Regions from separate parts of the Paenibacillus sp. FSL H8-0122 genome, predicted to be linked through region 3. Evidence: riboswitches for the same ligand, from Rfam matches in the RefSeq annotation. Region 3 holds a riboswitch; each other region holds the start of a gene.
The links. Region 3 has a riboswitch for cobalamin ahead of NSS64_RS19775 (energy-coupling factor ABC transporter permease). Riboswitches for the same ligand answer to the same signal wherever they lie in the genome.

Region 1 (7,773 bases), 960 kb from region 3:
GAGCTTACGGCACGCGGCGAGAAGGATGAGGAGCTGTATCCTGCTGCGCTGCATCTGTTCCATACGGAGAGCAACGAGACAGTGATTGGAGAGAGCCGGTATCTGGCGGCGGATTTCACGGGGCAGCGGAGCGCTTTTTTTGCCCATAATTTCGTGGTGCCGCCTATCCGCTCCGAAGAGATTGTCGAGGGGTATGGGGACTGGCTGCATGCGGGATTTGCCCGGAGTTATGAAGGGGAGCCTGGCGGGACACTGCCTGAACTGGATTTGATTCCTGTGGCAACCCGTCCGCTGGACGAGCCGTCAGACCCGCGCAGCGTGTTGTCCGGTCTAGGCTTCACAGAAGAGCTGTTCAAAGCCCTGCTGCAGGCAGTGATGCTGTCCGTAGCCGGGAAGAAGAAAATCTATGTAGCGCTGGATGTACCCATCAGTGAGTTGTCGCAGCGTGCGGCCCGGCTGACGGAGGTCATCTTCGCTGCGCTGCCGTATGACTTCCGCCGCAGGCTGGGAGTGATCACGTATGCCAAGGAGCCGCAGAGCCGCAAATATATTCACCTGACCTTCGTGGAGAAGGGCTCTCTGCGTCCGGGTGACCGGAATATCGAGAAGGATTATATCTTCGATCTGGCAGGGGCAAGGTTCCTGAATACCGACTTCGGCGAGTCGCGGCAGATCTATGCCGATCTGGCCTGGAAGACGCTGGTGGAGAAGGGCGGAAGCCTTCGTGATTTCGCTAAGTTTGCCGACAGCCTGCTGCTCGGGGAGAGTGTGGACCGCAAGCTGTCGCTGGCGCTCTACAATGAGCTGGCGGTCTTTTATGAAATTGAGCAAGGCAACGAAGCCTTATATACAGATAACAAGAACGCTATACTTGGCGGCCTGCTGTCCTATCTGAAGCCGGAGGGGAAGCTGGACTCGCGGGTGCGGCTGAATGATATGTTCCTGGAGCGGTTCGACCGCGAATATGATCTGATCCGCAAGAAGGGGATTCCGTCAACGGAGATCCTGGAACAGTTCAAGGCGTATTACGCGCTGCCGGGCCATAATTACCGGGTGAAGATCGTCGATTACTTCATCAACGGGATGCTGAACTGCCAGTCCGGGGGCCGGGAGGATGTGCTGGCGGCGGCTTACGGGATTATTGAGAGCGATGCGGAGCTTAGTGAGGCGTTCTTCAAAAAAGTGTTGTCCCAATCTCTCTTCCGCAGAGCGCTGTTCGAGCCGTATCTGGAATCCCGGCTGGCAGCCGCTGCCGGAACGGCGGATATCCTCCGCCTCGTGGGCCACTTTGGCCGGAGTCTTCCGGAGGTGCTTCAGCAGGCAGCGGTACGGGATACCTTCAAGGAATATCTGCTGGAGAAGCTGCAGCGGGAATCCGATCCGGTAGCGGCGGTAACGGCTGTTCATGAAGCGGTCCAGCAGGCAGAGAAGCAGCGCCGCAGAGGCGGCGTATACCCGGAGGCCTTGTCCGTTATGGAGGAGCTCGGCACGGTTGCCGACCGCTTCCTGCTGAACCGGATCTCGCTGGACGAGCTGACGATGGAGCAGCTGCTGGAGATCTCGTTCCTGCGTTACCGGGATACGGCAGACTGGCAGCCGCCGCTCGATGCGATTGCGAAGCGCAAAGCGAATGCGCTGCGTGCAGCCTACCGCTGGTTCGGGGAGGAGTCGCCGGACGAGGAGATTTTTGCCGGACTGACGCCGCGTGAGCTGGACGATGTACAGCTGCTCGGCGCGCGGTGGCTGAAGGAAGCGCGGAGTCTTGAGCCGTTCGACCGGCTGCCGCTGGCCTTCTATCACAGCAGTGAACGTGAAGGCGGGCCGCTGGATTATGATGCGCTGCTGGATCTGGTGGTCCGCAAGGCGGGCAATGACAAGGAGACTGTGTACCGGTTCCTGGATTGGTCGCAGCATAGCTGGCTGTTCGCAAGCTCTGGCAAGAAGCTGTGGCCGAATTACAAGCGGGCCGTGCTGAGATACTTCCTGAAGAGCGACCGCGAGGCATTCAAGAACCGTGAATTCCGCAAAACCCATCTCGACACAGCAACGCCTGCTATGCAGACTGTCTACAATGAAGCCCGCGCCCAGCTGGCTTCGCCGCTGGCGCGGTGGGTCAGCCGCAGCCGATTTCAAATCCTGATCTCAGGGAGCATCCTCGGGATCATTCTGATTGCGGCGGTTATCCTGCTGAGTCAGCTTGGGGGACGCGGCAAGGATACAGCCGCGCCGGTGGCCAGCCCCAGCCCGCTTCCGGCAGTGACCGGAGGGGCCGCTGTAGCGGCCCCGGTCTCTGTCCGGCTTATCGGCGGAGATGCAGGGTCCGGCGTGGATAGTGGCGGAAATGCAGGAACTGGTGGGAGTAATGGCGGTGATGCAGGGAGCGGCGGGAACAGTGATGGAGGGGCAGGAAGCGGAGAAGCGGGAAAGAATAACGGCGTTAAGCTGGTGTTCAGCTTCACTGATGCGGCGGAATGCTCCGCCTTCAAGCCGGAGCGGATCAAGGTGGAGTCCGCCAGCGGCGTTACGGACTACGAGGTTAAGGCAACGGTTAGCAGTTGCCAGGTTGAAGCAGGCGCCGGAGCGGACGGCGGTGCGAGTGGTAAGGCAGGCGCCGGAGTAGACGGCGATGCGAAGGGTGAGGCAGGCGCTGGAATGGACGGCGCTGCGAAGGGTGAGGCAGGCGCCGGAGTAGACGGCGCTGCGAGCGGTGAAGCAGGAGCCGGAGTGGACGGCGGTGCGAGCGGTGAAGCAGGAGCCGGAGTGGACGGCGATGCGAGCGGTAAGGCAGGCGCTGGAGCGGACGGCGGTGCGAAGGGTGAGACAGGCGCTGGAGCGGACGGCGGTGCGGACAGTGAAGCCACCGCCTCTCCAGCGGCGGCGGGGACTCCTCCGTCACGCGTATACGAGGTGACGGTGGAGCTGGCAGCAGGCGCGAAGCTGGCGGCAGGTGATATGATCACCGCCGGAGGCTACACGCTGAAGCTGGCGGCAGATCCGGGCAGCGCCCCGGAGGTCCCAGCCACAGCCGCGCCTAGTGCGGAACCCTCTGCTTCCGCAAGCCCGGAAGCAGACACGGATGCAGAATAAAGCAGCGGCAACAAGCTGGCTGTTTACATTTTTTAACTAGTGCGATCGGGTAACATTACCTTCAGAGATAGGTGTACTCTGTACAACTAAAAACAGTGAAAAGAAGGGCAGACCTATCCTAACTGTATTCCATACAACTAAATTTGCCCGAATGGGCGAAAAGCCGGATACAGAAGCATTTTAGGTGCACGAAATACAGCTAAAAGTACATTTGGCGGTAAATCAGACGATTTAGTTGTACAGATTGCATTTAAGCATACAGTGTGCACCTTCGTCGGGGTACGGCAGACCCTCAGCAAGCGAGGGGGTTAAATTAAAGGCTAATTAGTTTAAACCTGATGATCGGCTAGCGGCTCATCCTACGTTACCTTAGCGTAGTGCATTTATTAGTGCTCCGGCAGGCTGGAATATATGGAATGTAGCAGATAGGTATGCTGGTGTCCGTAAGTAGCTAATCTATCGCACTTTGTACACTAGAATCAGGCATATTGGAGCTTATATGGCGTTCTGTTGTATTCGGTACATTAGATTTTGGAAATTCGGCCCGGCGGAGGGTTCTTTGCCACAATCGATTGTATGAAATGCAGCAGAATGCGTTATCGGCCGCTTTTACACCAATTCTAATGTACATAATACAATCGCCTGCTGCCGCTGTCTCCGCTAGTACCGCCAACGTCTTAATTAACCAGCAGAAGAACGACTCCATAGTCCTGAATAGTACGATGTGCCGGGGTAGCGGGCATGTGCTGTTCAGGATTTTTTGGTGCGGGCTGGCCTGGGCGAGGCCTTGGGGTGGCTGTGGCTGTAATAGAAATAGCTGGTCTATAGACATACAGGGGAATAGTAGCTATGATTGTTTCAGAATATTAAAAATTTAATAAGCTTTGGGAAAAGGTGCGGATGTCTAAGAGACCGTACGCTGTTGCCGGCAGATGCTGGCAGGGCTATGTCTAATAGAGGAATCTGCTTAAAAGGGAAGCCCGGTGCAAGTCCGGCGCGGTCCCGCCACTGTAAGTACGGAGCAACTCCTGAGGAGCCACTGTCTGTTAATGGGATGGGAAGGCGGGGGAAGCGGTGAAGTATGAGCCAGGAGACCTGCCTTTTTCGTTGTTGTTTCTATTCTTCGGGGGTAAGAATGTGGAAGCAGATGCTGATATTGGCGAGGGCTGTATATGCTGTATTGTATGTAATGCGGGAGAGCAATCGGCTCCTTCAGCCGCCCTGTATTGTATTCTTCCCCGGCCGCCCTGCACAGGGCGGTCTTTAGGTTGCCGCTCTATTTGCGTAAGGAAGCAGGATTCATCCATTCTATTTCAGGAAAGAGGTTAGTTATGAAGAACCACTCTCTATCATCCAGATTCACACGGCTGGGACTAGCTGTCATTATGCTGTTCGCACTGCTTGGAGCAGCCGTAGTCCCGTCAGGACAAGCTGCTGCTGCACAGGCAGGCGGGACTTCCGCACCCGCGGTATCCGCTCTGCCCGCAAGTGAAGCAGCCAGCGTAACCGCTGCGGTCTATGCTACTGCGGAGTTCATGCTGAATAACGGAGTCCAGTCGGACTGGCAGGCGATTGGCCTTGCGCAAGCGGGCTACAAGGTTCCAGCCGGCTATCTGAAGACGCTTGAGGGCAAGGTGGCTGAGGCTAAGGGTGTTTTTGCCAGAGCTACGGACTATGCCCGGATCACGCTGGCTGTTAAGGCACTGGGCGGCGACCCGGCGAATGTGTCAGGCTATAACCTGATCGAGAAGCTGTACAATAACGATAAAATTACGGGCCAGACGCTGAATAATCCGGTCTATGCACTGCTGGCTCTGGATTCCGGCAGCTATACGATCCCGGCCAATGCGAAATGGACACCGTCGAAGCTGCTGGCAGTGATTCTGGCGAAGCAGAACCCGGACGGCGGCTTCACCCTGACCACGGGTGCGAGTGATCCGGATATGACAGCGATGGTGCTGAACGCACTGGCTGGACACAAGCAGGAAGCAGCAGTGAATGCTGCTGGTCAGCGGGCGGCAGCCTGGCTGGCTAAGGCACAGGATAAGAACGGCGGATATGGCGACAGCAGCGAGAGTGTAGCTCAGGCCATCATCGGTCTGTCTGCCTTCGGCATTGATCCTGCAGGAGCAGATTATACGAAGGGTAATATCAATCTGGTCAGCAAGCTGCTGAGCTTCAGCGCAGAGGGCGGCGGATTCGCCCACACTGCAGGCGGCAGCTCCAATCCGCTCTCTACAGAGCAGGCGCTGGAGGCTTTGGTAGCGTACAAGCTGTTTGGAACAGGCGGTAAGCTCTTTGACTTTAGCGGCACACCAGTGAAGAATCCTCAGGTAAGTGTCTCCGTTACTGTTGAGGGTCCAAATGGAACCTTGGCTGAAGGCAGCGTATACGCTGGAAATGTGCTTACGGCACTGGACAAGACAGCAGCAGCCAAGCGCCTGGCCCTGGTCAATGAAGCAGGCAATTATGTGACGGGGATCGGCGGCGTGACTGCGGGTACGTTTGGCGGATATGATGGCTGGATGTATGTAGTCGCACGCGGCGGAGCATGGATCTATCCAAGTGTAGGTATGGGTGACTTCATGCTGGAGGAGAATGACCGCATTGTGGTCTATTATGGCGGGGACAACACGCAGGTGGTTGATGCCGTAACCGTGACTCCCGCACAGCCGCAGCCTGGACAAGATCTGAAGGTGCAGGTGAACCAGAAGCAATGGGTCTGGAATGAGGCGACCTTCACCTCCGATCCGGTAACCTCACCGGCAGCAGGCGTACAGGTAACCATCGGCGGCAAAACAGCAGTTACAGATGCTGCGGGTGTGGCTGTTGTGGCCGGAGGTCTGCCGGCGAATAAATATACCCTGACGGTTACGGGATATCTGAAGGATAAAACCCCGGCAATCGTCCGTCATACGGTCCCGGTAACCGTGGCTTCTGCTGCGGCGGACCGTCCGGCTTTTGCCGATGTGAAGTCGATCTCGCCTTGGGCGCTGGAGTCGGTATACACGGCGTATGACCGCAAGCTGATGAACGGTGTGAGTGAGAGCAGCTTGCTGTTTGCACCGAAAAAGAATATTACCCGTGCTGAATTTGCAGCGCTGCTGCTGCGGTTAACCGGGAACGAGCCGTCTGCGGCGTCTTCTGCTGGGGCCTTCAGTGATGTTAAGGCCGGTACATGGTATTATGGAACAGTGAACCGGGCGAAGGAGCTAGGAATCATTAGCGGTGTGACGGCCAAGACGTTTAAGCCGGACGGGCTGGTTACGCGCCAGGATATGGCTGTGATGATCGTTAGAGCTTTTAAGCTGGATTCGGCATCAGCCGGAGCAGGAGCAGGGGCCGGTACATTCAGCGACGAAGATAAAATTAGCGACTATGCATTGTCCGCTGTCCGTACGGTGACGGGACTTGGATATATGAGCGGAACCGGCGGCGCATTCGAGCCTTCCGCTGTCGTAACCCGTGAGATGGCTGCTGCTGTGGCGGTTAGATTGCCTTAGTTCTTAGTAAGAGCAGGGAGCAGACTGTATTGCAAGCTGGTACTGCACGTTGGGGCCGACGATAAGTGGATAAATGACATCTAATTTGGCCGGATTTGCTGTAGAGCGGGAGCTAGTTGGATAAACGACACTTATTCAGGCTTGAAGCTGCAGAAGGATGAGGTATGGGCAGAATTAGATGCCCTAATTCCAACTAAATTCTTTACAGGTGCGTAATCTGGATTATTAAGAGTAGAAAATCCAACTAACGCACTCATGCCGATGATCCGATGAGCCGTATAGGGTTGCCGAAGCGCTGAAAGGCTCGTTTGACGGACGGCTTTGCTTGGAATTCGTTTGGATATGTGTTGAAAAGTAAGCATAAGGTGTATGAAGGAACGGGGAACAGGCTGACTGCCCCCGTTCTTTTCCCTTTTTGTGGAGGTGTGCAGGTAATGTTCAATTTAGTCAAAAGAGGCCGGGGAAGGCTGGCTCCGCTGCTTCTCCTGCTGATGGTATTGCTGCTCCCCGGCTGCTCCTCAGCGCAGCCGGATCAGGCAGGCGGCGTCACGCAGCCGCCCGCCGGTACCCCGGCCGCGCAGACGCCGCGGCCTGGAGACGAAGCGGCTCCGCTGCCGGGAGCCGCTGAGGGCACTGCCGTACCTTCCGCCCCTGCGGAAGGTACGGCAGCTCCGGCGTCGCCAGCCGCAGCGGCGACGCAGCCTTCGGCGGGCGCAAGCGAGCCCGCCAAGCCCCCGGCGTCGCCAGCCGCAGCGGCGACGCAGCCTTCGGCGGGCGCAAGCGAGCCCGCCAAGTCCCCGGCGTCGCCAGGCGCAGCGGCGACGCAGCCTTCGGCGGGCGCGAGTGAGCCCGCCAAGCCGGCGGCCACCCCCAAGCCGCCGACCCCCAAGCCCGCGCCAGCGGCCACGGCTAAGCCGCCAGCCGCTACGCGCTCTCCGGCCGCCACGCCCAAGCCGGACAATGTGGTCACCCTCTCCATCACCGGAGATGAGGAGCATGGCGTGATTCTGGCCGCTGCCCAGTATGAGATCAAGAAGGGCGAGAGTGTGCTGGACCTGCTGAAGCGGATTACGCGGGAGCAAAAGATCCAGATGGAATATCAGGGCCGCGCAACATTTGCTTACGTGGAAGGTATAGATAATTTGTACGAGAATGATCACGGGTCAGAGAGCGGCTGGATGTA
Region 2 (7,773 bases), 1.6 Mb from region 3:
CGACTACCCGGTAAGGCAGCTCCAGCAGCTGAAGAATATGCTCGGCATTGCCGAGAATCTCCTGGAGTATCTGCTCCGATTCTGCGGGATCATTCTTGCACATGACCACCTGCTCGATCTTCGAGAACTGGTGGACCCGGTACAGCCCGCGCACATCGCGGCCCGCCGAGCCCACCTCGCGGCGGAAGCAGGCCGACATCCCGGCCAGCCGCAGCGGCTGATCCAGCTCCAGAATCTCATCGCTGTACAGCGAGACCAGCGACACCTCCGAGGTCCCGGCCAGCCAGCGCTTCTCGCCTGTCAGCTCGTAGGTCTGGTCCCGGCCGCCGGGGAAGAAGCCGGTCCGCTCCAGCGCTTCCGGCCGGACGATCACGGGCACATCCAGCGCGGTGAAGCCGCGCTGAATCAGCACATCAAGGGCCAGCCGCTGCACGGCAAGATGCAGCAGCAGCCCGGCCCCCTTCAGCACATAGCTGCGGGGCCCTCCGGCTTTGACGCCGCGCGGAAGGTCGATGATGTCGTGCAGCTCTCCGAGCTCGACATGGTCCCGCGCGCGGAACCCGAAGACCGGCGGCGCGCCATGCCGCCGCAGCTCCACATTCGCGCGCTCATCCGGCCCGATCGGCGTATCCGCCGACACGGGATTCGGCGCTTCCAGCAGCAGCTCGCCGCAGCGCTGCTCCGCATCCAGAAGCTCCGCCTCCAGCAGAGTCAGCTGGCCGTTGATCACCCGCACCTGCTCCTTGGCCAGCTCGCCACCCGAAACGTCGCCCCCGCGCAGCAGGCGCTCGACCTCCTTCGTCAGCGCGTTGCGCTCCGCGCGCCGCTGCTCCGTCTCCCGGCGGGCCAGCCGCCGCCGGTCATCCCACTCCAGAAGTTCCTCCAGGGGGAACTTCAATCTTTTCCACTCGGCAGTCTTCCGTACAATGTCCTCATTCTCCCTGATCCAGTTCATATCCAGCATCTGCATCCGCTCCTTAAGTGTGGGTAAAAAAACGCAAAAAACGCCCTCATCCATGGGACGAGGAGCGTCAGCTCGCGGTGCCACCCAGGTTGACCTCATTCGCGTATATCAGCTTTGCAGCGCGTGGAATCAGGCCCTCTTTGGTCTTCGCGGTAACGGGCGAAACCCGGTAAACTTAGGGAACAGGAAGCTGCTCCGGTCGCAGACGCCTCGCGGTTGGATGCCGGTCGTTGGCCTGGTCGGGATATAGGTTTGCCGTTTATTATAACCAGAGCGGCAGCGGTTTGCAAGCATAAGAGGGGTTTGACAATATTCCTTGTACTCTGCTAGGATTATTACTAATTTAAAGTATTGATGCCCGGCGAAGCAGCCCGGTTTATCCTAATCATGCGGACGGAAGAGGTGCGGAAATGGCCAAAATAGTCGTAATTAACGGAACACCCTCGCTGGTCTCACGGATCAATGCCGTGATTGAGTATGCAGAGAATGACCTGCGGGAGCGCGGATTTGAAGTGGAGCGGATCAATGTGGCGGAGCTGCCTGCGGAGGATCTGATCCATACGAAATTCGAGAGCGAAGCCATTGTCAAGGCGAATGGGCTCGTAGCGGAAGCTGATGCGGTAATCGTAGTCAGTCCGGTATATAAGGCTTCTTACACGGGAGTGCTGAAGACCTTCCTGGATCTGGTGCCGCAAAAAGGGCTGGCCGGCAAAATCGTGCTGCCGCTCTTCATGGGCGGAAGCCTCGCGCATCTGCTGGCGATTGACTATGCGCTGAAGCCGGTACTGTCCGTGCTGGGTGCCCGCTACATTCTTGGCGGCGTCTACGCCGTAGACTCGCAGGCGGTGCGTAACGACCAGGGCGTAGTTGAGCTGGCCGAAGAGCTGAAGCTGCGTCTGAACAGCGTGCTGGAGGAGCTGGCAGAGGAGACGGAGCATAAGGTGGCACGTAAGGCAGGGCAATAAGCCGTACCCGGTCCGAACCAATAAAAGGCACTAAACTACCCGGTAGCGGGAGTTTAGTGCCTTTGTTATTTTTATACCCCTTGAAAGCTCAGCTCCGGCTCCCACAGAACAACCCTATCTCCCGCAAGACTCGCAGGAATATCGATGATCCGCTGGTTGCTGCTTCCCCGGTAGGAGAGGGTAAGGTCTTTGAGTCCTTCGACAAACCGTCCGTCGATCACGACCTGGCACAAGGCCAGCAGGTTCCATTCCGCAGAGCCCGGGGAAGCCGTAAGCTCCTCGTACGTATAACCGGTATAGATCCAGATTGGGAAGCCCGGCAGCTCGGCGCGCAGCTCGTGAATGAAGTCTGCAGCCTCCTCAGCCGAGAAAAAAGGGTCCCCGCCCGCCAGCGTCAAGCCGTCCAGCAGCGGATTGCCTGCAATCTCTTCTATGATCTCCCGCCGCCGCTCCGGGGTGAAGACTTCCCCGAAGTTAAAGTTCCAGGTCTTCGGGTTGAAGCAGCCCGGGCAGCGGTGGCGGCAGCCGCTGATGAAGAGGACGGCCCGCAGGCCTTCCCCTTCATTGATCGACTCCGGGTAATATCCGCAGATGTTCATAGATGCTTAACACGGTCCCGGACTTCGGCCTGCTTGGCAGCATTGAAGCGGGTCTGATAGTCACCGGTCAGATACCCGGTAACCCGGCGCAGACGGCGGATATGGGTGGTATCCTCATGGGCATTGCAGGTCGGGCAATTCGTGCCGATGACCCCTTCATAGCCGCAGCCGGAGCAGCGGTCAATCGGATGGTTAATGCTGAAGTAGCTGATATCCTGCTCCAGCGCATATTTGATGATTTTGACGAAGGCTGCAGGGTTGCTCCGGGCATTGCCGTTCAGCTCGACATAGGAGATCGCTCCGGCGTTGCAATATTCATGGAACGGGGCTTCCAGGCTGATCTTCTTGGCTGCGCTCAGTTCATGGTAGACCGGAATGTGGAACGAGTTCGTATAATATTCACGGTCGGTTACCCCAGGAATAGAGCCTAGCACCTTGCGGTCGATCTTCGTGAACTTGCCGGATAGACCTTCGGCCGGTGTTGCAAACAAGGTGATGTTGAGGTTAAGCTCCTCGCTCTTGCGGTCGCAATATTCACGCATGTGGCGGACGATGGCTACAGCCTTGGCGTGAATCTCCATATCTTCGCCGTGGTGCTTGCCGTACATGGCCTTCATGCATTCCGCCATCCCGATGAAGCCCAGTGACAGGCTGCCGTGCTTCAGCAGTTCGCCTACACTGTCATCAGGGGCAAGCTGCTCGCCGCCTTCCCAGACGCCTTCACGCATCATGAAATCGGAGGCTTTGGCCTTCTGGGAAGCCTGAATACGGAAGCGGTGCAGCAGGCCGTCCAGCGCAATATCCATATAGTGATTGAGGTCGTCGAAGAACCCTTCTTCATCAGCAGCGAGGCGGCGGCCGGTTATCGTGCCGTGAGCCAGACCAAGACGCACCAGGTTGAGCGTGTTGAAGGACAAGTTGCCTTTGCCGGAGCAATGGTTGCGTCCGAAGCGGTCGCCGAGCACACGGGTCCGGCAGCCCATCGTAGCGAACTCGGTATCCGGGTCAGCCGGATCGTAATACTGCATGTTCAGCGGAGCGTCCAGGTTGGCGAAGTTCGGATACAATCTGCGCGCCGAGCACTCCGCTGCCTTCAGGAACAGCTCATAGTTAGGGTCACCCGGCTGCTGGTTGATGCCTTGCTTGCATTTGAAAATCTGAATCGGGAACACCGGCGTCTCCCCGCTGCCCAGTCCGTTCATCGTGGCCGTCAGCAGCGAGCTGATCACAAGCTGGCCCTCCGGGGAGGTGCAGGTGCCGTAGTTGATGCTGGTAAAAGGAATCTGGCCGCCGGAGCGGCTGGACATCGTATTCAGGTTATGTACCATACTCTCTGCGGCCTGCAGGGTCTCGCTCTGCGTCTCCTTCAGGGCAAAACGGAAGGCCCGCGGATACTGCTCAGCCAGATCGCTGCGGCTCATCGTAATCTCCCCAAGCTCCGAACACTCTGCGTTCTCCTCGAAATACTCCAGACCTTTGCGGAAGAGCTTGGAGAAGGATTTGGTCACATAAGGAGCCAGGTCATAATCCAGCTTGTTGGCGGATACGCCGCCGTATTGCGCATTCTGCTGCGACTGGAAAATAATCGCCACCAGCGACATCGCCGTCATAATCGAGTTGGGAGGCCGTACGCTGCCGTTGCCGGTGTTGAAGCCTTCACGGAGAAGCCGTTCGAACGGGATGAAGATGCAGTTGGTAGTACCGATGGCGTATTGATCCAGGTCATGTACATAGACGACATTATCCAGGGTAGCCTGTACCAGCTGCGGAGGCATGGTGAAATTGCGGGCATACCATTTGGAGTATTCACTGCCGAACTTGCTCATTTTGCCGGAGAAGCTCTCCCCGTTCAGGTTCGCATTCTCGCGCAGCAGATCCAGATCCCGGCTGTCGATAATATCCCGTCCCAGATGAATGACCTCTTCCAAAAGATCCTCCTGTGCAGCTTGTCCTTCGTTATAACGTTTCTCCAGCAGCGTCATTATATAACTCTCTCCTCTCGGGTATTGTAAGCGTTAAAAAAGCACCCCCAGCCGGGAAGGCCGGAAATGCCCGAATGCATGATGCAAAGATCCGGGAAACGGAAATTTGCCTGTGGTCTGGGTGGAACATACGAGCAGACACAAGGGCGATAGCTTACGCCCGTTCTTGTATATTCCGCAGAGCCGATACCTGAAAATAATCCCCGATCGTCCTCAGGTATCGGCAGCCTCTGACCCGAATGACGGAAGGCTAACTCTGCTATTGCAGGCCGCATACGGACACCTCCCCTGTTCCTCGCAGGAGTCTAAGCGGTGCCACCGAAACAGGCAGGTCTCCTGGCTTCCGGCAACTCCTCCGGCGCCTTCCCGGGGGGCTTATTCCGCCCCTTAGTGGCAATTATCCGGAGAATGCGGCCCTGGGCATCGCACCCTGGGAGCATCCGGTTACAGTGGCGGGACCGCAGCGGTTTTGCACCGCGCTTCCCTATTAAGTCGCACCTCTATTACAAGAGGTGAAACACCCGTTTCTACTATATTTTGTTGTTATCTATTAAAGCTACCGCAATATATTGTGTTTGTAAATGATTTTTTGCAATCCCGCACGGGGAGCGGGTTCGGCGCTTTTACTCACAGCTGATCCACAGTTAGTCCACAGGTAATCCACAACTTTCCTCTGAATCTGCCGTGAATTTTTCATAAAATCTCCGAAAATACGCCACAAAGAATCCATAAATAGAGTGCGTCTAATCCTGGTAATCATTTTGACGGATATTAATAGAATAGAGAGGGTGCAGGTGATTTGTAGCAAGCCTGGCGAAGCGTTACAATAAAGAGGATAAGTAAGAGGCAGGCACATCAGATCATTAGGAGGCAGTTCACAATGGCAATTGGCGAAGTGACCGTTATTCCGGTTGGGACAGGCAGCACCAGTCTCAGCAGCTATGTGGCCGAGATGCAGCGCGTGCTGGAGACGGTGGAGGGCATTACCTATGAGCTTACTTCCATGGGTACGATTATTGAGGGTCCGGTAGCGCGGATTTTGGCTGCGGTAGAAGCGCTGCATGAGTCGCCGTTCACCGCCGGGGCGCAGAGAGTCTCAACCTCGCTCAAGATCGATGACCGGCGCGACAAGACCTCGACCAGCCGCAGCAAGCTGGAATCCGTGGAGCGCAAGCTACAGGGGAAGTAGCGGGAATATAGTATCCAATCAGAAATGACGATAAGGAGCGGATTCTTCATGACAACAGCAGCACAGCAGATCGGAATTCAAATGTATACACTGCGCGACCAGACGGAGCACGATTTCCTCGGCACACTGGCCAAGGTGGCAGAGATGGGATACCAGGCCGTTGAATTCGCCGGTTATTTCGGTGTATCTGCAGGGGAACTGCGCCGTAAGCTGGATGAACTCGGCCTGGCAGCCCCTTCGGCGCATGTAGGTCTGGACTTCAGCAGCCTGGATAAGATGGAACAGGCCTTAGCCAAAGAGATTGAATACGCGGTAGAGCTCGGACTGCAATATATAATCACCCCGTCGGCACCGCTTCCTCCGAACCCTACTATAGAGGATGTAACGAGGATCATTCCATTCCTGGAGAAAGCCTCCGAGATGGTCCGGGCAGCGGGAATGCAATATGGCTATCACAACCATGATTATGAATTCGCAAAAGTTGACGGCAAGGCGGTCATCGATATCTGGCTGGAGCGGATTCCTGCGGAGCATATGCTGGCAGAGTTCGATCTGGGGTGGGTATACAGGGGCGGAGCCCGGCCCGTAGATTATGTGCAACGGTACGCCGGCCGTGTTCCGCTGGTTCACATTAAGGACTTCGGAGCAGACAATGAGGAGACTGATCTCGGAAAGGGAGAGGTCGATTTCCGGAGCGTCTTCGAGATCGCGGAGCAGAGCGGAATTCTCTATTATATTGTGGAGCAGGAGGCCTATGAGGTATCTTCTCTTGAGAGCGCTAAGCTTGCACTGGATTATTTCCGCGGGCTGGGGCTGATGCAGGGCTGATGACACGGCAGCCAGCGGAAAAAGGGGTTGCGTTTTCCGCTGGAAGAGTTATAATATTTTTTGTTTGGCAGATGCAAACGTCTGTAAGCTGGTGTAGCTCAGGGGTAGAGCAACGCACTCGTAATGCGTAGGCCGGGGGTTCAATTCCCTTCACCAGCATCTTTACAAAGTCGATAGTGGCGCGGGTTTCCGGGTTTTTGGAACTGCGCCTTTTTTCTATGCAAGCATCAACATCTACCATTCTTCTAACCTTTAGTTAAGTAAAGTGGGGAGCATAGGGTTGGATGCTAGGAGGCAAGGATCTTATATGGGAAACCGGACATTCCTGAGTGTTACCAGTGCCGATACAGATTTGATTGATTATGAGAATACAGCTTTCGAGACGAATAATTTTCTCGCTCCAGTATGGTTTTGTCTGGTCAGCCAAGACCAGTTCCAGCGCTATAGCAGGCAGCTTATGCAAGCCTGGAGCAAGATTCAACCCCATATGGACCAACCGGATGTGGAGGATTTGCCTGAGTGGGAGCATTTCTCCGAGGCCTTCCAATGGCAGATTCCATGGGCGGATGCTGCAGAGCAATTGCGCCTGAGCTTACCCGGCACGCTGGCCCATTTCCCAGCGCTTGCCACTCCTGTACATGAGTGGCTGGTAACCTTATCGACCCATGTACAGCGTTATTCTACTGCCGTTATTCATCTGGAGCTTTCGCAATATTTCTCATTCACGGGCGATCCCGCCCTGTATCTAAAAGACATTCAAGAATACGTTACCCTCTGGCAGTCGCCGCATCCCTCGCAGGAGAAGGTCTGGCAGGGAGCAGCCGATAACGTTTATATGTTGAATGGGGAGCATTTGCCATGGAGAGAACGTAGGGCAGCTCAACCGGAGCAAGCTCTTGATATTCAGCCAGCACAGTCCATTCCTCCAGCATCCGGGAAGCGCCAGTCCAAATGGCGGCAGGAGATCTACATCTGGTTGCTTGCGATTCTATCCGCAGCCCTCTTTTTTACCGTCTATGTTAAGACCTCCAGTGGTTGGTTGGCGGTGCTCTGCTTCTTCATCCCCTCTCTGTGTATCGTTTTGTGGAATATAATTATCGGTCGTAAACGAACCTCCCGTCATCAGCTCGAAGCGGCTAGGACCTTGAAGAGGAACAGTCGCCCTTCTGATGCTGTGCTCAGAATTGAGTATTTCGCTGGGCATTCCCCTATTGGGGTGGATGGCATGGAGACCGGTCCTTCGGAG
Region 3 (7,773 bases):
CTCCGGCTGCCCCCTCTGCCTGCCCGGACTCCGCCGCAGCCAGCGACCAAGGCTCTGCTGCCGTGCGCAGCCGCTCGTGCGGCTTCAGCGTCTGCGCCTGTGATCCGAGATTGTACTTGCGCTCATATCCGCGCGGCGTAATCATAAGGTCCTCATAGACAACGGTAGCAGAGTTGCCTACTACCACGGTCGAGAGCATGCCGATCTCATGCTCCAGCATATCCTGCAGCGTTGTTACGATCGTCTGCTGACGGTCACGGTAGGCGCTTTTGACAATGCCTACCGGTGTAGCCGGGTCACGGTAACGCAACAGAATGCCCCGCGCTTCTTCAATCTGCCGTGTTCGTCTGCCACTGCGCGGATTGTAGAAAGCGATAACGAAATCCGCAGCCCCCGCCGCTTCCACACGTGCAGCAATGCTCTCCCAGGGTGTTAGATGATCACTCAGGCTGATCGTGCAGGAATCGTGCATAATCGGGGCCCCCAGCAGTGAGGAACAGGACTGGATCGCCGATATTCCCGGGATCACCTCCACTTGTACCCCCTCTGAGCGGCTCCAGCCGCGTTCGATCAGCACCTCGTAGACCAGCCCGGCCATTCCGTAGACACCGGCATCGCCGCTGGAGATTACCGCAATGCTCTGTCCTTCTTCTGCTCTGCGGACGGCCTCCTGGGCCCGGCTGACCTCCTCGGTCATCCCCGTGCCGACGATCTCCTGGTGCCGCAGCAGCGGCCTGATCAGATCTACATAAGTGGTATAGCCGATGACCGCCTCACTCTCATCCAGCGCAGCCAGTGCGCGGCCGGTAATATGCTCCAGCGCTCCGGGGCCGAAGCCGATAATCAGCAGCTTTCCTTGTTTCTTCATTCTTCTTCCCCCGTTCATGAATAGCTGTGGTCAAGCGCAAGCAGCTTACGCAGCTGCACCTGGAATTCTCCGGCGGTGCGGGGAGCGCTCTGCCCTGCGGTCAGGCTGGCTGGCAGGCTGAACCATAGATCAGCCAGCAGCGGCAATCCCAGCCCGATGGACAATAGCTCCTCCCGTCCCGCAAAAATCTCCTGCGGCGTCCCCGCCGCCCGGCATCTTCCATGCTCCAGCACAATAATCCAGTCCGCCCAGCGGTAGGCCAGGTCCATATCATGCGTAGCCATAACTACGGTTGTCCCTTTATCATGTATGGCTTCAAGCCCTTTCAGCATCTGCTGCTCCGATAACGGGTCCAGATACGAGGTCGGCTCATCCAGCAGAATCAGCTCCGGCTCCATAGCCAGTACACCGGCGAGTGCCGTGCGTTTCTTCTGGCCCAGACTAAGCTGGTGAATCGGTTTATCGCCCAGATCAGTCAGATTCAGCAGCTCCATGACCTCCCGGCAGCGCGCAGCGATAGCCGGTTCAGCCATGCCGCTGCCGCGCAGCCCGAAAGACACATCCTCCAGCGGAGTGCTGAGGATCAGCTGCTGCTCGGGGTCCTGGAAGACCAGGCCCACTTTCCGCCGCAGAGCGGCCAGCTCTTTTTTGGAGTAGGATAACGCCTTCCCTCCTTGCATAACCGTCCCCTGCTGCGGGCGCAGAATGCCGACGGCATGCAGGAACAGCGTCGATTTGCCCGAACCGTTATGACCGAGCACCGCCGTCTTGCTTCCTGCGGGGATGGATAACGTCAGTTCATGCAGTGCAGGCTCCCTCGTATCCGGGTAATGGAACACCACTCCGTCACAAGCCAGACTATATTCCATATCCATCACTTGCTCCTCTAATATGATTTGGCCGATCGGAAGTTGTTGTACTTTGCGCATGATTTCACCCCCGCGTCCACAGCCAGAGCTGCGCCAGCACCAGCACTGCTATCCCGGCATACGCCTGGACAGCATAGCGCCGCGGCACAGGACGCGCCGTATAAGGCGGGAGAATAATCTCATCGGTGAATCCGCGGGCCAGCAGCCCCTGCGATAGTCCGTTATACCGGTGCATCGTGTTGCCGAACAGCGCTCCTGCCATAGCCGCTGTCTCACGCAGCTTCGCCTTATAGCCTCTACGGCCTCCGCGCAGCCTGCGGGCCAGCAGCAGCCCATGCGCTGCATCACTCAGCAGGAATAAGAAGCGGTACATAATCAGCATCAGCTCCAGAACAATCTGCGGCATCCGCAGCCTGCGCAGCACCTGCAAAAGCTCACTGAACGGAGTAGTGAACATCAGGAAAAAGAAACAGCTCATACAGGCAGAGATTCTGGCCAGCAGCTCCCCTGCCCGCTGAAGTCCCGCCGCTGTGACATATACCGGCAGATTCAGTCCCGGAAGCGGGAATATTCCTGCCTCTCCCGCAGCAGGATGCCCGAATTCCACGAGCAGCGCCGGTACGCTAAGCGCATAGAACAGCAGCGCTGTGCCGAACAGCATGCCATAAGCACGCAAGGGAATACGGGCCTGCAATACACACCAGGACATCATCCATAGGGTGATTGCAGCCTGTAGTACCGGATGTACAGTGTAAGAGAGCAGGAGCATCAGGGCTGCGAACGAGCTTTTCCACATCGGGGATAACTGGCGCAGAGCATTATTGTAGGAGAGAACGTCAATCCTCCGAATCACTTGCTGTTATGCTGCTTCGTCCCGCCCTGCTTGCCCTTGAGCAGCCCCAAGGTATAACCGATCACACCGGCACCAATCGCTGCCTGCAATGCAAACAGCATACTCTCCGTCTCACCCGGCAGCTCGGTCAGCGGCTTGAACCACGGCTTATAGTCAGGATTCATCTCGGTAATCACACCTTCAGCCGCATCATCGGCCCCGCCGAATTCCCCATTGACCAGCAGCAGCGGCAGAATAACCAGCAGAATAACAACCAGCAGCATCAACCCATTTTTCCATTTATTGCTCATTAGGCTCTTCCTCCGTTCACCTTGCGTTTCAGAAGCGACAATTCATTCGGACTATACGATTTCAGCCAGTTCCAGAGCAGTACCGTCAACAGCCCTTCACTGATGGCCAGCGGGATTTGCGTCACGGCAAAGATGCCCCCGAATTTGAGAAAAGAAGCCAGCACGCCGCCATCCGCCGCCGGAAAAGCCACCGCCAGCTGAAAGGAAGTCACTACATACGTACTCAGATCAGCCACCGCAGCCGCACAGAACAACGCCAGCTTCTCACGGTCCGGCCGCTTCATCATCAGCTTATACACTGCATATCCGGCAAAAGGACCCGCCACCGCCATTGAGAACGCATTCGCCCCGAGCGTAGTAATCCCTCCGTGCGCCAGCAGCAGCGCTTGAAACAGCAGGACAATCGAGCCGATTACGCTCATAGGCAGCGGCCCCAGCATAACAGCACCAAGTCCGGTACCCGTGGGGTGGGAGCTGCTTCCGGTCACGGAAGGCATTTTGAGCGCAGACAGTACGAAGGTAAACGCCCCGGCCAGACCCAGCAGCAGCTTCAGCTCCGGATTCTCCCTTGTCATGGATTTCAGCTTGAAGATTCCGAGCACAAAAAACGGGATAAACGCCGCCCACCAGAACACCGCCCAGCCTACCGGCAGGAATCCTTCCATAATGTGCATTGCCCGGGCCGTCCCCGGTTCATTCAGCATAAAGTACACCGTAAATCCGGCAACCAGTGCCGCAAAGCTCCACCATCTGTGCTTTTTCATTTGTCACCCTCCATGTTTGTTGTTTTCCCATTACAGATCTTAAAGCCCAAGTGGAAACATCTTTGCCGTCCTTTTATAGGACGGTACGTTTCAGCGAGGAATATAAGGATGATTTATAGCGTGAAGCATAAAAATCCTTATATTCCAAAAAACCCACCCTAAAGGGTGGGAGTGTATGTACGCAGGCAAGTTCGATAGAGCGCGCTGCACGCAGCCAAGCGAAACAAGGTGCTTCTCATCGTCCCATCACTATGGGCCGTGTCCTTGTATCCCGCAGCTGTAAGCCGGGGGTCATCTCTAAGATTCCAAGATTCCTCCGGTCCATCAGGGCAGAACGCCTCTTCTCATTAACCTATCCGTACACCGCTCCTATCCGCGTAGAGTCGTGGTGTGCGTCGACAAGGTAGGTCTCCTGGCTTGGAATACAGGCGCCGCAGACTTCGTCTTCCCCGGGGCTTCCCGAGTGACCTCATGAAGTGCAGCTCTTCCATACAGTGGCGGGACCGCTCGGGAGTTGCACCCGATTCCCTGTTATCCCTTGCCGCTTCCGGCAAGAGCACCTTGTTTCATCGCTAATTCATCTCACATCATAGCGGACCGGGCTTAGCGTGTCTGTGATATAAATTGGAAAAGCTGTCCTGAAGCCAATCATGGCTTGTAGAAATTTTATTTGAGTAATATAATTATTAACTATATAACCTGAACGTGGAGGCATCCGATGAAACTTGATCTAACCGAACAATCCCTGCCCGTGTACGAGGCCCTGTCCAGTACCGTGCGCCTGCATATGCTGCGGCTGCTGTCCGAGAAGCCCATGAACGTGAAGGAGCTGGCCGCAGCCCTCAAGCTCAGCAGTGCGATTATGACCATGCATGTGCGCAAGCTCGAAGCCGCCGGGCTGATCCGCAGCCATATGGCTCCCGGCAAAAGCGGTCTGCAGAAGATCTGTACACTGGCCGCCGACGGGGCTGAGATTGTTTTTCCGGGACAAGCCCGGACTCCGCGCAGGGGGTACCGCAAGGACATTCCGGTGGGGCATTATTCCGACTTCCAGATTGAGCCTACCTGTGGACTGTCTACGACAGAGAGGGTCATCGGGCACTTTGACGATCCCCGTTATTTCTGGGACCAGGAGCGCGTGAACGCCGGGATTCTCTGGTTCGGCAAGGGGTTCGTCGAGTATAAAATCCCGAATTTCCTGCTGTCGAGCCAGCAGCCGGAGGAGCTTGCCATCACGATGGAGATCGCCTCCGAAGCCCCGTCGGTCAACAACAACTGGCCGTCGGATATTACCTTCACACTGAACGGACAATCGCTTGGCTTCTGGACCAGCCCCGGTGACTACGGAGATAATCCGGGAAAATACACCCCGGCCTGGTGGCCTGCACTCACCAATCAATACGGCCTGCTCAAGCAGCTGCGGATTACTCAGACGGGCACTTTCATGGATGGGCAAAAGCTGTCGGAGGTCACCCTGGATCAGGTAGGCATCCGCAACAAACAATGGACCTTCCGGCTCTCTGTCGAGGAGGATGCCGAGCACATCGGCGGCCTCACCCTGTTCGGTAAAGGCTTCGGCAATTACAACGAGGACCTTGTGTTTGAGTTGTTTTATACAGATGGCGTGGCAGATTTGCCGGGTTCTATATGAAATCCAGATTAGGGTGTGTAGAAGGTAGGTAGGTAGGTAGGTAGGTAGGTAGGTAGGTAGGTAGGTAGGTAGGTAGGTAGGTAGGTAGGTAGGTAGGTAGTGGAGATAGATTAGTTAGACTAATTAGGTTAGTTTTCGATTCAGCTACTTTTGGAGCTAATGCTCCTCATTTCTGCTTAACGCCCACTTTCGGCCGACTCAGGTGCATTAGTGCTCCTCATTTCCGCTCATAGCTCACTTTCGGCCGAATCAGGTGCATTTGTGCCAATGTCATTAAGTTAAGATATAGAGCCAAAAACAAGAAAAAGGCAGGTTATCGAAAAGATAGCCTGCTCTTTTTTTGCACAAAAAAATCTTGACAATCCGTAGAAAACGTGTGGCGAAGCCCCTTGAAAAAACGAGGAGGTTACGCCAATGAATGCTTATGCAAATTCGCTGAAAGACAGACTGACATCTCTCATCCGTGAGATGGCGGCTGCCCCCGCGCCTTACGTCAGAAACCCGGGAAAGGATTTTACCCGAACGAAAAAACTACCCTTTGAAATGGTTATGCAAACCCTGATCTTTATGGGCGGCAACAGCCTCTATAAGGAACTGTTGGAATCGCAGGGCTATGACGTTAACACCGCAACTTCTTCTGCTTTTGTTCAGCAAAGAAATAAAATTTTGCCGTCTGCGGTCGAATCTTTGTTTCACACCTTTACCGCGTCCCATACGGAATTCAAGGATTATCGAGGCTATCGATTATTGGCCATTGACGGTTCCGATCTGCATATTGCAACAGATCCTGCGGACCCGTTGACCTATTCTCAAAGTCAGCCCCACTCGAAAGGCTTTAACCTTCTGCACTTGAACGCTGCTTATGACCTCTGTAACCGGCTTTACGTGGACGCCATCCTTCAACCTCGAAAGCTGCGCAACGAAGGAAGGGCGCTGTCCACGATGGTGGATCGGTCCCCTATTCAGGGGAACGTCATTGTGTTGGCGGATCGAGGATTGGAAAGCTACAATACGTTCGCGCATCTGGAACGGAAAGGATGGAAGTACGTCATACGGGTCAAGGATTTGCATTCGAATGGCATTCTTTCGGGCTTGCACTTGACCTTTGAAGGGGCGTTTGATCAGGAGATTCACCTGACGCTGACTAAAAAACGAACGAAAGCGTTCAGGGATCACCCCGAAATCTATAAAATTCTTCCGGCCACCTCTAGCTTTGATTTTCTGGACATGCAAAAGAACCTGTTTTACCCGATTTCCTTTCGGGTGGTTCGTTTCCTCCTGCCCAGTGGCGATTATGAAACCGTCATTACCAATCTACCGGCTGCTGAATTCTCACCGGATGAACTCCGGGAACTGTATCACCTGCGATGGGGGATTGAGACCTCTTTCCGGGCCTTAAAATACACCATCGGTCTGACCCATTTTCACGCAAAGAAGCAAGAGTCCATTACCCAAGAGATATTCGCAAGAATGATCCTCTACAATTTCGCTGAAATGATTACCTCGCACGTAGTCATTTCCCAAAAGGATAAACGGCACCTCTACCAAGTCAACTTCACGGTGGCCGTTCACGTCTGTAGACATTTCCTGCGCTCCAAGGGCGATGGACCCCCGCCTGATGTGGAAGCTTTGATTCGCAAAAATATTTTGCCGATTCGTCTCACCCGTCCTGGGCAAAGGAATACACGCAGAATACGTAGCAAATCCGCCATTAGCTTCGTCTACAGAGTAGCATAATTCGGTTCGCATGAACATTTTTTTAAGTGGATCTTCCATCCGCTTTGTTTGCTATGCGCTTTTTTCCTTCCTTACACCAAAAACAAACGGCATAGGACGTTTCCCCATACCGTTTTGGATTCTCTTTATTAATTCCAAACTTATCTTTGAACTTATCTTAATGACATTGGCACTAATGCTCCTCATTTCCGCTCAGCTGCCCACTTTCCGCCGACTCAGGTGCACTAATGCTACTCATTTCCGCTCAGCTGCCCACTTTCCGCCGCATTTGAGGGATTTATCCCTTTCTTTTCCTCACCCAGCCCACTTCCCGCCGCACCAGAGGGATTTATCCCTCTCTTTTCCTCCTCCAGCCCATTTCCCGCCACACCAGAGGGATTTATCCCTCTCTTTTCCTCCTCCAGCCCGCTTTCCGCCGCATTAGAGGGATTTATCCCTCTCTTTTCCTCCTCCAGCCCGCTTTCCGCCGCATTAGAGGGATTTATCCCTCTCTTTTCCTCATCCAGCCCCCTCTCCTCCACAACGCAAAAAAAGCCCCTCCAACCGCCGCATTGTGCAGGTTGGAGGGGCTATCGGTGATCGGTCCGTCTCTTATGGCAAGAGCGGCTTCTAGCCTATCTTTTCGCCTGGCCCCTTGCCGTTAGGCGTGGGCCGTCATTCCGCCACCGGCTGCCACTTTCCGCCGCCCGGCAGCGGACAGCTGCGGGCCTTCAGCCGGGCCACGACAGGGATGATACAGCC

Region 1: linked by a shared signal. The riboswitch ahead of NSS64_RS23900 (S-layer homology domain-containing protein) and the one ahead of NSS64_RS19775 (energy-coupling factor ABC transporter permease) in region 3 are both predicted to bind cobalamin.
Region 2: linked by a shared signal. The riboswitch ahead of NSS64_RS26235 (anaerobic ribonucleoside triphosphate reductase) and the one ahead of NSS64_RS19775 (energy-coupling factor ABC transporter permease) in region 3 are both predicted to bind cobalamin.

The regions. Positions count from the first base shown of each region.
Region 1 covers NZ_JBBOTB010000001.1:5,536,291-5,544,063, reverse strand. The annotation lists gene NSS64_RS23905 (GAP1-N2 domain-containing protein) at 1-3,087, shown strand, start outside; cobalamin riboswitch at 4,003-4,204, shown strand; gene NSS64_RS23900 (S-layer homology domain-containing protein) at 4,419-6,590, shown strand; gene NSS64_RS23895 (DUF4430 domain-containing protein) at 7,025-7,773, shown strand, end outside.
Region 2 covers NZ_JBBOTB010000001.1:6,138,370-6,146,142, reverse strand. The annotation lists gene serS (serine--tRNA ligase) at 1-964, opposite strand, end outside; gene ssuE (NADPH-dependent FMN reductase) at 1,375-1,929, shown strand; gene nrdG (anaerobic ribonucleoside-triphosphate reductase activating protein) at 2,001-2,528, opposite strand; gene NSS64_RS26235 (anaerobic ribonucleoside triphosphate reductase) at 2,525-4,510, opposite strand; cobalamin riboswitch at 4,820-5,050, opposite strand; gene NSS64_RS26230 (MTH1187 family thiamine-binding protein) at 5,391-5,699, shown strand; gene NSS64_RS26225 (sugar phosphate isomerase/epimerase family protein) at 5,748-6,527, shown strand; tRNA gene NSS64_RS26220 (tRNA-Thr) at 6,615-6,686, shown strand; gene NSS64_RS26215 (hypothetical protein) at 6,835-7,773, shown strand, end outside.
Region 3 covers NZ_JBBOTB010000001.1:4,574,420-4,582,192, forward strand. The annotation lists partial or broken gene cobJ (precorrin-3B C(17)-methyltransferase) at 1-868, opposite strand, end outside; gene NSS64_RS19760 (energy-coupling factor ABC transporter ATP-binding protein) at 883-1,743, opposite strand; gene cbiQ (cobalt ECF transporter T component CbiQ) at 1,802-2,590, opposite strand; gene NSS64_RS19770 (energy-coupling factor ABC transporter substrate-binding protein) at 2,587-2,880, opposite strand; gene NSS64_RS19775 (energy-coupling factor ABC transporter permease) at 2,880-3,644, opposite strand; cobalamin riboswitch at 4,030-4,223, opposite strand; gene NSS64_RS19780 (ArsR/SmtB family transcription factor) at 4,363-5,295, shown strand; gene NSS64_RS19785 (IS4 family transposase) at 5,710-7,032, shown strand; gene NSS64_RS19790 (hypothetical protein) at 7,263-7,553, opposite strand; gene NSS64_RS19795 (DUF6171 family protein) at 7,687-7,773, opposite strand, start outside.